Regions from separate parts of the Rhizobium leguminosarum genome, predicted to be linked through region 1. Evidence: riboswitches for the same ligand, from Rfam matches in the RefSeq annotation. Region 1 holds a riboswitch; the other holds the start of a gene.
The links. Region 1 has a riboswitch for S-adenosylmethionine ahead of metA (homoserine O-acetyltransferase MetA). Riboswitches for the same ligand answer to the same signal wherever they lie in the genome.
Positions count from the first base shown of each region.

Region 2: another riboswitch for S-adenosylmethionine. It lies ahead of BA011_RS22575 (O-succinylhomoserine sulfhydrylase); the one in region 1 lies ahead of metA (homoserine O-acetyltransferase MetA).

Region 1 is NZ_CP016286.1:3,886,532-3,892,458, forward strand. Features, by position in the region: gene BA011_RS19030 (SIS domain-containing protein) at 1-493, opposite strand, end outside; gene BA011_RS19035 (GntR family transcriptional regulator) at 490-1,263, opposite strand; gene BA011_RS19040 (aldose epimerase family protein) at 1,427-2,449, opposite strand; gene metA (homoserine O-acetyltransferase MetA) at 2,675-3,598, opposite strand; SAM riboswitch at 3,647-3,724, opposite strand; gene BA011_RS19050 (ABC transporter ATP-binding protein/permease) at 3,839-5,731, shown strand; gene BA011_RS19055 (hypothetical protein) at 5,803-5,927, opposite strand, start outside.
Region 2 is NZ_CP016286.1:4,636,542-4,642,468, reverse strand. Features, by position in the region: tRNA gene BA011_RS22585 (tRNA-Gly) at 1-56, opposite strand, end outside; gene BA011_RS22580 (2'-deoxycytidine 5'-triphosphate deaminase) at 116-1,210, opposite strand; SAM riboswitch at 1,284-1,362, shown strand; gene BA011_RS22575 (O-succinylhomoserine sulfhydrylase) at 1,405-2,589, shown strand; gene apaG (Co2+/Mg2+ efflux protein ApaG) at 2,963-3,355, shown strand; gene BA011_RS22565 (Hsp33 family molecular chaperone) at 3,569-4,561, opposite strand; gene argF (ornithine carbamoyltransferase) at 4,653-5,567, opposite strand; gene BA011_RS22555 (aspartate aminotransferase family protein) at 5,610-5,927, opposite strand, start outside.

The DNA.
Region 1 (5,927 bases):
CCCCGGAAAGGGCTGCGACCGAGGCGATGAAGGATTTTGTCGCCGCGACACTCTTTTCAGCACCGGCATTGAGACCGAGAACAATATCGGCCTGCTTCGCAAGCGGGCTGTCGGTGACGTTGACGACGGCGATCGTCGTTGCTCCGCCCTTCTTCGCCGCATCCTGCAGCGCGACGATGTCGGGGCTGGCACCCGACTGCGAGACGGTGAAATGGACACCGCCCTTCAGATGCAGCGCCGCACCGTAGACGGAAGCGATCGACGGGCCGACCGAGGCGACCGGAACGCCGCAGGTGATCTCGAAGAGATATTTGAAGAAGGTGGCGGCGTGGTCCGAGGAGCCGCGCGCCGCCGTCGTCACCACGCTCGGGCGAGCGGACGAAAACAGCCGGGCGATCTCGGCAAAGACCGGTTTTTCCTTTTCGAGCAGCGTGGCGACCACCTCTGGCGATTGGCCGGCTTCCTGCAGCATCAGTGACTGGTTGTCATTCATAGGTCATCTCCGATTCTCAATTCGGCAACGAAATCATAGGCATCGCCGCGATAATGCGAGCGGGTGTATTCGACGACGCGCTGGTCTTCCAAGCGCGACACACGTTCGATCAGAAGCGCCGGCGCGCCTGATTTGACGTTCAGGATCGCGGCGGAGGAGGGGTCGAGCGTGACCGCGGTCAGCCGCTGCAGCGCGCGCACGGGCCTGTGGCCGCTGGCCGTCAACGCATCGTAGAGCGATCCCTCACCGCCGGCATCGTGTCCCAGGAACTTGATCGGCACCACGGCGCGTTCGATCGCCAGCGGCAGGCCGTCGGCAAGGCGCAAGCGGTCGAGCCTCAGCACCGGCTCGTCGCCGCCGAGGCCGAGCAGGAAGGATTCCTCCGGCGACGGCGTGTTGACCGCCCGCGACAATATCCGTGCGGCCGGCAGACGCCCGCGCGAGCGCATGTCGGCGGAGAAGGAGGAAAGCCGCCACAGCGACTGTTCCATGCGCTCCACCCTGCTCGATACGAAAGTACCGCTTCCGTGGCGCGATTCCAGTGCGCCGGATGCCATCAGATCGCGATAGGCGGTGCGCACGGTGACACGGCCGAGCTTCAGAGCCTCGGCAAGGTCTCGTTCACCCGGCAGCGCGGTGCCGGGCTTCAGCAGCCCTTCCTGGATGAGGCCGGTCAGCGTCTGCGCCAGCCGCTTGTAGAGCGGCCCGGTCAGCGCCTCGTCACGCAGGCCGCGGCTGTTCAGTTCCGCTATCAGACTGGTTCTATCCATGGGCGCACAATAGAACCTATATAGAACCAATCGGCAAGACGGAATCGAGCGCGGAACGAAAAAACCCTCGCCGGCGGACCAGCAAGGGTTTCATAGCGCTCAAATTTGGCAGCCGTGCGTCGACAGCGCCGCGCGTTTAAGAACGCGCGGCGCTGGAGGATGCTCAGTTCTTGGTGAAGATATAATCCGTCTCCTGGCGCAGCACTTCGCCGGGGCGCAGGACCGCATTCGGAAAACCTTGGTGATTGATGGCATCCGGCCAGACCTGTGTCTCCAGGCAAAAGCCGGCGAATGGGCCGTATTTGCGCCCGCCGATGCCGGGCGCCCCGACATCGAGCTTGAAGCCGGCATAGAACTGCACGCCTGGCTCCGTGCTGCGCACTTCCAGCGACACACCGGAATACAGGCTGCGGGCAAGCGCGACGCTCCGCTTGGCGGCACGCTCGCCCGACAGGCAGAAATTATGGTCGTAAAAGGCTTGTTGGCTGCCTACGAAACGCTTCATCGGCGCCATCTCGCGGAAATCGAATTCCGTACCCTCGACGGGACGGATCTCGCCGGTCGGCACCTGCTTCTCATCGGTCGGCAGATAGTGATCGGCGGCTATCATGATGTCATGGCCAAGCGCATCTTCGCGGCCGTCGAGATTGAAATAGGCGTGCTGGCAGACATTGGCGAGCGTCGGCTGGTCGCTGGTCGATTCGTAGGTGATCGACAGTTCACCATTGCCATGCACCCAGAACGTCGCCTGGATGGTGCAATTGCCGGGATAGCCGGCGCGCCCATCGGGATCGACGATCTTCAGCACCACGCGGTCGACGTCATGCTCGACGATCGTCCAATTGCGTTTGGCGATATTGTCGCTGCCGCCATGCAGATGCGTGACGCCGTTTTCATTCGGCTCGAGCTGATAGTCCTTGCCGTCAAGCGTGAACCTGCCGCCGCCGACGCGGTTGGCGCAGCGGCCGGGCGTCGCGCCGAAGTAGGACGAATAGAGAGGGTAGCTGTCAAAATCGTCGAAACCGAGTTGCAGCGGCGCGTCATGTCCCTCGAGGCGCAGATCCTGGATGACCGCGCCCCAGCTGATGATCTTGGCCGTCAGCCCGCCGCCCTTGATCACGACGCGATAGACGGTCTCGCCCGCCTGCGTCTGCCCGAAAACGTCCCGCTCCAACTTATCCGACATGATCGACCGTCCATTCTGTCCCTGCTGCACATTCCTCAATTCGGAATCGATTTGAGGAATGTGCAGCGATTGAAAGTGTGCATTGCACGTCCGACGAAGACGCGCGGTGTGGTAGGCTTCAGGACAGGAACCTGCCCGGATTTGCTTCGATCCGCAACCGGCGGATCAGAAAGAAGAGCCTCAGCAGTAGTGCGCGGCATCGGCTCGCAGCGCGATTGGCAACGGTCAGAGATCGGTGCCGATCTCTTCCACATCAAAGGGCGTGGTCTGGTAGATTTCGTTGATCCAGTTGCCGAACAAAAGATGCGCATGGCTGCGCCAGCGGTTCTGCGGCGCAAGCGCCGGATCGTTATGCGGGAAGTAATTGTGCGGCATCTTGATCGGCACCCCGGCATTGACGTCGCGGAAATACTCGTCGGAAAGCGAGGTGGAATCATATTCGACATGGTTGAACATGTAGAGCCGCCGGCCTCTCTTCTCGTGCACGAGGCAGACGCCCATTTCGCTGGACTCCATCAGGATCTCCAGGCTTTCGGATTTCTCGATATCGGCGCGGCGCACCTCGGTCCAGCGCGACACCGGCACTTCGAAATTGTCGGAAAAGCCGTTGAGATAGATCGAGGAAGGCTTCAGGTTCCGGTGGCGGTAGACGCCGAAGGCCTTCTCTTTCAGCTCGTATTTCGGAACGCCGTGAAAATGATAGACCGCCGCCATCGCGCCCCAGCAGACGTTCATCGTCGAATGGACATTCGTTTCCGTCCAGTCGAGAATCTCCTTCATCTCCGGCCAATAGGTGACGTCCTCATAGGGCAAAAGCTCGATCGGCGCCCCGGTGATGATGAAGCCGTCGAACTTGCGGTGCTTCACCTCCTCCCAGGTCTGGTAGAAGGCAAGAAGATGATCCTCGGACGTATTCTTCGCCTTGTGGCCGCCGATGCGAATGAGCGACAGCTCCACCTGCAGCGGCGAGGCGCCGACGAGGCGGGCCATCTGCAGTTCGGTCTTGATCTTGTTCGGCATGAGGTTGAGCAGCCCGATCTGCAACGGTCGGATATCCTGACGGATCGCCAACGTCTCGGTCATCACCCGCACACCCTCCTGAACCAGGGTTTCGAAGGCGGGCAGCGTATCGGGGATCTTGATGGGCATTGCGGACACTCGATCAAAAACAAAAAACCGGCGGCGACAAAAATCGCTACCGGTCCGCACGCGGCCCTTTAGCGACTTTTTTAACGTGGCTGCAAGCCGGCCGGCCAAATCACCACGGAGGCCTTAATTAGACCCAGTCGGATTGCGAATCAACTGGCGAATACATGCAGGAGAGACTCATGCAAGCATCATCACACTTTAATGACTGATAGAATCTGTTGATAGACCGGTAACGCCACCATGTTATTTATAAGGGTATGGGCGATTTGGAAAAGCGTAATGGCAGATAAAATCGAGGGGAGGCCGGGCATCCGGAGGCAGGATAGGGTAGGGTATGATTTAAGCCTGACATATCGCCTCGGCGTCATGTTCTCAGCATTCTGGAATTCGGAAGTGCGTGGCAAGGTGCTGTTTCTGGCGACCGTGCTGATCCTCGTTATCCTGGCGACGTCCTACGGCCAGGTCATTTTGAACGAGTGGAATGCGCCCTTCTACGACTCGCTGGAGCGCCGCGACCTCGGCGAATTCTTCCACCAACTCGAAATCTTCGCGATGATCGCCGGCACACTGCTGCTGCTCAACGTGCTGCAGGCCTGGCTGAATCAGATGACGGCGCTCTATATGCGCGAAGGCTTGTCGCGCGATCTGGTCGACCAGTGGCTGAAGCGCAAGCGAGCGCTGCGGCTCGCCTCCAGCGGCCTGATCGGCGTCAATCCGGACCAGCGCCTGCACGAAGATTCCCGCAACCTCGCCGAAAGCACGACGGGATTGGTTCTCGGCCTGCTGCAGTCGACCATTCTTCTGGTGAGCTTCATCGGCGTGCTCTGGGAACTTTCCAGCGGCTTCATCTTCCGCATCAGCGGCCATAGCTTCTCCATTCCGGGCTACATGGTCTGGGCGGCGATTTTTTATGCCGCTTCCGCCTCGGTGCTGAGTCAGGTCGTCGGTCGGAAGCTGGTGAAGCTCAATGCCGACCGTTTTTCGAAAGAAGCCGAGCTTCGCTTCACGCTGATGCATGCCAATGAGAACATGCCGGCAATTACTGTTGCCCGCGGCGAGGAGAACGAGCGCCGGCGCATCAACACCGATATCAGCTCGGTCCTGACAGTCGTCAAGCGGCTTGCCATGGCCAATACCAATCTCACCTGGGTTTCGGCCGGCTATGGCTGGCTGGTGATCGTCATTCCGATCATCGTCGCCGCCCCCGCCTATTTCTCCGGCGGTCTCACCCTCGGCCAGCTGATGATGTCCGTCGGTGCCTTCAACCAGGTCAACACGGCGCTGCGCTGGTACGTGTCCAATTTCGGCCCGATCGCCGAATGGCGCGCCACGCTGATGCGCGTCACCGATTTCCGCCAGGCGCTGGTCGAGATGGAAGAGGACTTCGACCTGAAGGACAGCATCGCCTATGAAAACGCCGCGCCCGACACGCTGACGCTGAAGGACGTGGTGATCGTCGCCAAGGTCGGCGAAGACATCGAGGAATGCGGCGGTTTCCGCCTGCGTGAAACCAGTGTCGTGATCAAGGCCGGCGAAAAGATCATGATCAACGGCGATCACAGCGTCAACCGCAAGCTGCTCTTCCAGGCGATGGCCGGCCTCTGGCCGTGCGGCAGCGGCACGATAGGCCTGCCGCCGATCGACGACATGCTCTTCGTTCCTCAGCTGGCCTATGTCCCCGGCGGCTCATTGCGCGAGGCGCTGGCCTTTCCCGAACGTCCCGAAGCCTACGAGAAAGCCGACGTCGAGGCGGCCCTCGACAAGGTTGGTCTGCATTCGCTGATCGCAAGGCTCGAAACCCGCGCCCGCTGGGACAAGCTGCTCGACAGCGACCAGCAGAAAGCGATCGGATTTGCCCGGCTGCTTCTCGTGCGCCCGCGCTGGATCATCTTCGACGAAGTGCTGGAAGGCATGGAGCCGGAATTGCAGGAAACAATGGCCAAACTGCTCACCTCGATGCCCGAAAGCGGCATGATCTATATCGGCCGCTCCGAGGCCTATCTCGAGGCGCTGAAGCCGCGCGTGCTGCATCTGCAGGCGCTGCCGTCAAAATCCGAGGAACCGCCGCCTGCCGTCCAGACCGGCGCCAGCGCCAGTGCCGGCGCTGCCGCCGTGCCCGCGCCGGCGCTTTAATGCATGCCGTCCAAAAGTGTGGAGCGGTTTTGGGATGACGGCATGCATAAGACGAGGATTTGAGCCGCTGGTCACATCGGCGGTATGACGCCGTTGAGACCGACGGCGATCTGGCTGGCCGAGATGCTGCCATCCGCCGCCGTCTCGCCGGTGACTACGACGCCGGCGCCGGGCTTCAGATCATCCTTGGTCGCAG
Region 2 (5,927 bases), 750 kb from region 1:
TCGAACCCTCGTATTCAGCTTGGGAAGCTGCTGCTCTACCATTGAGCTACACCCGCGACGATGCGAGATTTCCAACAGATAGGGGCGGCTGTCAAGTCGCGTCGGATGCGACGCCTCAGATGCGGAAGTGCTTCGAGAGTTTGAGGCCCTGGGCCTGGTAGTTGGAGCCGAGGCCGGAGCCGTAGAGGCTGGCGGGCTTTTCCTGCATATGCTCGTAGACGAGGCGGCCGACGATCTGGCCGTCTTCGAGGATGAAGGGCACTTCGTGGCTGCGCACTTCGAGCACGGCGCGGCTGCCGCGGCCGCCGGCCGGCGCATGGCCAAAGCCCGGATCGAAGAAGCCGGCATAATGGACGCGGAACTCGCCGACCAGCGGATCGAAGGGGGTCATCTCGGCGGCGTAATCCGGCGGCACGTGCACGGCCTCGCGCGAGACGAGGATATAGAACTCATCGGGATCGAGGATCAGCTCGTTGCGGCCGCGGCTGTGGAGCGGTTCCCAGAAATCGAAGAGGTCGTGCTCGGCCTTCTTGTCGACGTCGACGACGGCAGTGTGATGTTTGCCGCGATAACCGATCAGGCCGTCCTTGTCTCCGGCGAGGTCGATCGACAGGGCGATGCCGCCGCCGGAAACGTTCGGCAGCTTGCTGGCGACCAGCGTCTCGCTCTCGTGCAGCTTCAACAGTTCCGGCTCGCCGAGCAGCGCCTGGCCGACGCGGAAACGGATCTGCGACAGGCGTGAGCCGCGGCGCACGACGATCGGGAAGGTGCGCGGGCTGATTTCGAGATAGAGCGGGCCGGAATAGCCTGATGGGATCTTGTCGAATTCCTGGGCGTAATCGGTGATGACGCGGGTGAAGATATCCAGCCGCCCGGTCGAGCTCTTCGGATTGGCCGAGGCCGACATGTCAGCCGGCAGCGCTAAGCTCTCCATCAGCGGCACGATGTAGACGCAGCCGGTTTCGAGCACCGCCCCCTCGGAGAGGTCGATCACGTGCAGGCTCAGCCGGTCGAGCTTGTCGGACACCAGATGCGAGGGGCCTGGCATGAAGCTGGCGCGCACGCGAAACGCCTTGCCGCCCAAGCGCAGATCGAGGCTTGCCGGCTGGATCTGGTCGCGGTCCAGCTCCCGCTCGGAGATCAGACGCCCCGTTTCGAACAGCGCGGAGATCGCGCGATCCGCCAGAATTCCCGTTTCGCGAGCCATCATGCCTCATCCATCATTTGCCGCCGACAAAACCAAACTCGGGGAATTGACGCAAGCAGCTAACAGCAGTATTGCAGAATTATCCCGTGGTGATTTGGCCGGTCGGCTTGCAGCCACGTTAAACAAGTGGCTAAAAAGACCGGGTTGAAACCGGTCTGCTTTTGCGACCGGTTTTTTTGTTATGTGAAGGTGATGGCATGAGCAAGACCTGGCGCCCGGCAACCCAACTCGTTCACGGTGGCACGCTGCGTTCGCAATATGGCGAGACGTCCGAGGCAATCTATCTCACCCAAGGCTTCGTCTACGAGACGTCGGAGGCGGCCGAAGCCCGCTTCAAGGGCGAGACGGAGGGCTTCATCTACGCCCGCTATGGCAGCCCCACCAACGACATGTTCGAAAAGCGCATGTGCATGCTCGAAGGTGCTGAAGACGCCCGCGCCACGGCTTCCGGCATGGCGGCCGTCACCGCTGCCATCCTTTGCCAGTTGAAGGCCGGCGATCATATCGTCGCTGCCCGCGCCCTCTTCGGTTCCTGCCGCTGGGTCGTCGAGACGCTCGCACCGAAATACGGCATTGACTGCACGCTGATCGACGGCCGGGATCTGGCGAACTGGGAAAAAGCGATCACGCCGAAGACCAAGGTGTTCTTCCTGGAAAGCCCGACCAATCCGACGCTCGAAGTGATCGATATCGCAGGCGTTGCCAAGCTCGCCAACCAGATCGGCGCCAAGGTCGTCGTCGACAACGTCTTCGCCACACCGCTCTTCCAGAAACCTTTGGAACTCGGCGCCCATATCGTCGTCTATTCCGCCACCAAGCATATTGACGGCCAGGGCCGCTGCCTCGGCGGCGTCGTGCTTTCGGACAAGGAATGGATCGACGAGAACCTGCACGATTATTTCCGCCATACCGGCCCGGCGATGTCGCCGTTCAACGCCTGGACGCTGTTGAAGGGCATCGAGACGCTGCCGCTGCGCGTGCGCCAGCAGACCGAAAATGCGGCAAAGATCGCCGACTTCCTGGCCGAGCAAGGCAAGGTCGCCAAGGTGATTTATCCGGGCCGCAAGGACCACCCGCAGGCCGATATCATCGCCAAGCAGATGACCGGCGGCTCGACGCTGGTCGCCTTCGAGCTGAAGGGCGGCAAGGATGCGGCCTTCGCGCTGCAGAACGCGCTCGAGATCATCAAGATCTCCAACAATCTCGGCGACAGCAAGAGCCTGATCACCCATCCGGCAACGACGACGCACAAGAACCTGACCGAAGAGGCGCGCGCCGAACTCGGCATTTCTCCGGGCACGGTCCGCCTGTCGGCCGGCATCGAGGATACCGATGACCTGATCGAGGATTTCGCGCGGGCACTTGCCAAGGTCTCGGCCTGATCTAGGGATAAGCGGCCGGACCTCTAAGCGCGTCGCATTCGCTCCTCGCGCTTTAGTTTTTGTTTTTACGCATGTCGTTATCGCAAAACCGCTGCACACTTTTGCGCGACATGCTTGGGGTTCGGCCGTGCCCAGATCTCACTGGGTGAGGCCAGATCTCCCCAAGGTGAGACCGGATCTCACCAAGGTGAGACCGGGGGGGAACAAGTTCGCCCGCCGCGGCGTTCCGAAACCGAATTAACACTGACAATTAGGCTTAACGATCGAAAAGCCTTCGGATCACAGCCATTTCAGCGATGATAATTGTTCCGTTTCTTGACGGACAGGGCCTCTTATAAGATACGGGTAACATATCTTGACTAAGGTGCAAGGCATGTATCGCGCCCTCACAAGAGAGATCGAAGTAGTCGTCGAGCCGTTCTATCTGGAGGAGCAATCCGATCCGGAAGACGACCGCTATGTCTGGGGTTACCGGATTGTCATCAGCAACAATTCCGGCATAGCCGTTCGGCTGGTCAACCGTTACTGGAACATCACCGACCAGAACGGCCAGGTGGACGAGGTGACCGGCCCCGGCGTCGTCGGCGAGCAGCCGCGGCTGAGCCCCGGCGACACCTACGAATATTCCTCCGGCTGCCCGCTCGACACGCCCTCAGGGCTGATGTTCGGCCATTACCAGATGGAAACGGACGACGGCGAGATGTTCGATGTCGACATCCCCGCCTTCTCGCTGGATTCACCCGGGCTGCTGCGCGTGCTCAACTGACGTGTAACGCCACAGGCGGCACGACACCTCGGCCCACGAGATCGCCGATACCGGCCCCTCATCCGGCTGCCGCCACCTTCTCCCCGTAAACGGGGCGAAGGGACCATGCCGCCGACATCTCCGTTCCTCGCCCACCTCTCGCAAGGCACGTCCCCTCGCCCCGTTTACGGGGAGAGGGTTAGGGTGAGGGGCAGCCATTCGCGCGAACCGCGCCTATTCCGCCGGCTGAAGCTCGGCCGGCTCGAAGCGGTAAGTGGTCGAGCAGAATTCGCAGGTCACGGCGATTTCGCCATCTTCCTGGCTGGCCTCGATCTCCTCGGCCGAGAAGCCCTTCAGCACGCCCTTGATCTTGTCGCGCGAGCAGCTGCAGCGGTCGAAGACGGCGCGCGGTTCGTAGACGCGGACGCCGCGTTCGTGGAACAGGCGGAACAGCAGCCGCTCGGTGCCGACAAGCGGATCGGTGAGTTCATCGGCGTCGATGGTCTCGACCAGCGAACGGGCTTCGAGCCAGGCATCGTCCTCGCCATGCGGGCGGCTGCCGGTGTCGCCGTCGCCGCCGTGGAGATCCGGCTGGCGCATGCGCTCCGGCGCTTCCGGCAGGAACTGGGCGACGAGGCCGCCGGCCCGCCAGCGATGGCGCGGCTTGCCCGCATCGTCGCGATCGAAGAGTTCGGCCGCGGCGAGGCGCACGCGCGTCGGGATCTGCTCCGATTGGCGGAAATAGACGCCGGCAATTTCTTCCAGCGTGGTGCCGTCGAGCGGAACGATGCCCTGGTAGGGCTGACTGAACTTGCCCTGGTCGATGGTGAAGGCGAGCACGCCCTTGCCGAGCAATTGCTCCGGCTCGGTTTCACCCGCCTCGATTGCCTTGTTGAGCAGCGCCTGATCGAAACGGGCATAGGCGCGGACATTTTCCGGCGTCGAGAAATCGGCGACGAGAAGATCGACCGGGCCGTCGCCCTTGGTCTGCACCGTGAACTTGCCGTCGAACTTCAGCGAGGTACCAAGCAGCACCGTCAGCACGACGACTTCGGCAAGCAGCCGGGCAACGGGTGCCGGATAATGATGGCGCTCTAGGATCGCATCGAGCATCGGGCCGAGCTGGACGGCGCGGCCGCGCACATCCAGCCCCTCCACCTGGAAAGGGACGACATGGTCATCGCCGGCGAAATCGAACTGGCCGAGGGCGGCTGCAGCTTCTGCCATGGCTTTCACTCCTAGTTTTCAGAGCGATGGGCCAGCGTGCCCTTCGCTCGCGCGGTCGCGAGATCTTTCACTCTCGACGTCCGATTATGGTTCAGATCGCGCCCAGGCACCAAGCAAGAATGGACTTCTGCGCATGAAGACGGTTTTCCGCCTCATCGAAGACCACGGACTGCGGACCGTCAATCACATCATCCGTCACTTCCTCACCGCGATGGGCGGGCAGGCAATGCATGAACAATGCATCATTGCCGGCTTTCGCCATCAAGGCCGCGTTGACCTGATAAGGCTGGAAGACATTGTGACCCCGGGCCCGATGTTCCTGATTCATGGAGACCCAGGTATCGGTCACCACGCAATCGACGCCGGCGACCGCACGGTCGGCATCATGGCAAAGCATGATTTCGGCGCCCTCATTGCGGGCCCAGTTCAGATAGTGATCCTTTGGCTCCGAGCCAAGGGGCACGGCCATGTTCATGCGATAGCCGAAACGCGCGGCACCCTCGACCAGCGAATGCAGCACATTGTTGCCGTCGCCGGTCCAGGCGATGGTCTTGCCCTTGATCGGGCCGCGATGCTCTTCGAAGGTCATGATATCGGCCATGATCTGGCAGGGATGGGTGTCATCCGTCAGCGCATTGATCACGGGCACGGTCGCATGCTGGGCAAGCTCCAGCAGCCTGGAATGCTCGGTGGTGCGGATCATGATCGCATCGACATAGCGCGACAGCACCTTGGCGGTGTCGCCGATCGTCTCGGCGCGGCCGAGCTGCATCTCGGTGCCGGACAGGAACAGCGTTTCGCCGCCGAGCTGGCGCATGCCGACGTCGAAGGAGACGCGGGTGCGCGTCGACGGCTTCTCGAAGATCATCGCCAGCATCTTGCCGGCGAGCGGCTTGTCGCCCTGGCCTGCCTTGAAGGCCTGCTTGCGGGAAAGCGCATCGTTCATGATGGTTCTGAGATCGGCTGATGTGACCGCCGAAAGATCGAGGAAATGTTTAGGGCTCATATCGTCTTCTTACCTGTGCTGCGCCCGAAGGCGGCAATCTCTTCAAGCCGTCTTCTTGACCTTGGAGGCGCGAATGCTCTCGGCGGCGCGTTCGACGCGGGCAAGGCCCTCGCGGGCTTCCTCGGCGGTGACCACGAGCGGCGGAAGAAGGCGGATGACGTTGTCGCCGGCAGGCACGCCGAGCAGATGGGCGGCGCGGATCGCCTGCAGCAGTTCGGCTGAGGGAACGGCAGCCTTGATGCCGAGCAAAAGGCCCTCGCCGCGCACATCTTCGATCACGTCGGGATAACGATCCTTCAGCGAGGCGAGGCCCTGGCGGAAGACAAGTGCTACGTCGCGCACCTGCTGGAGGAAGCCATC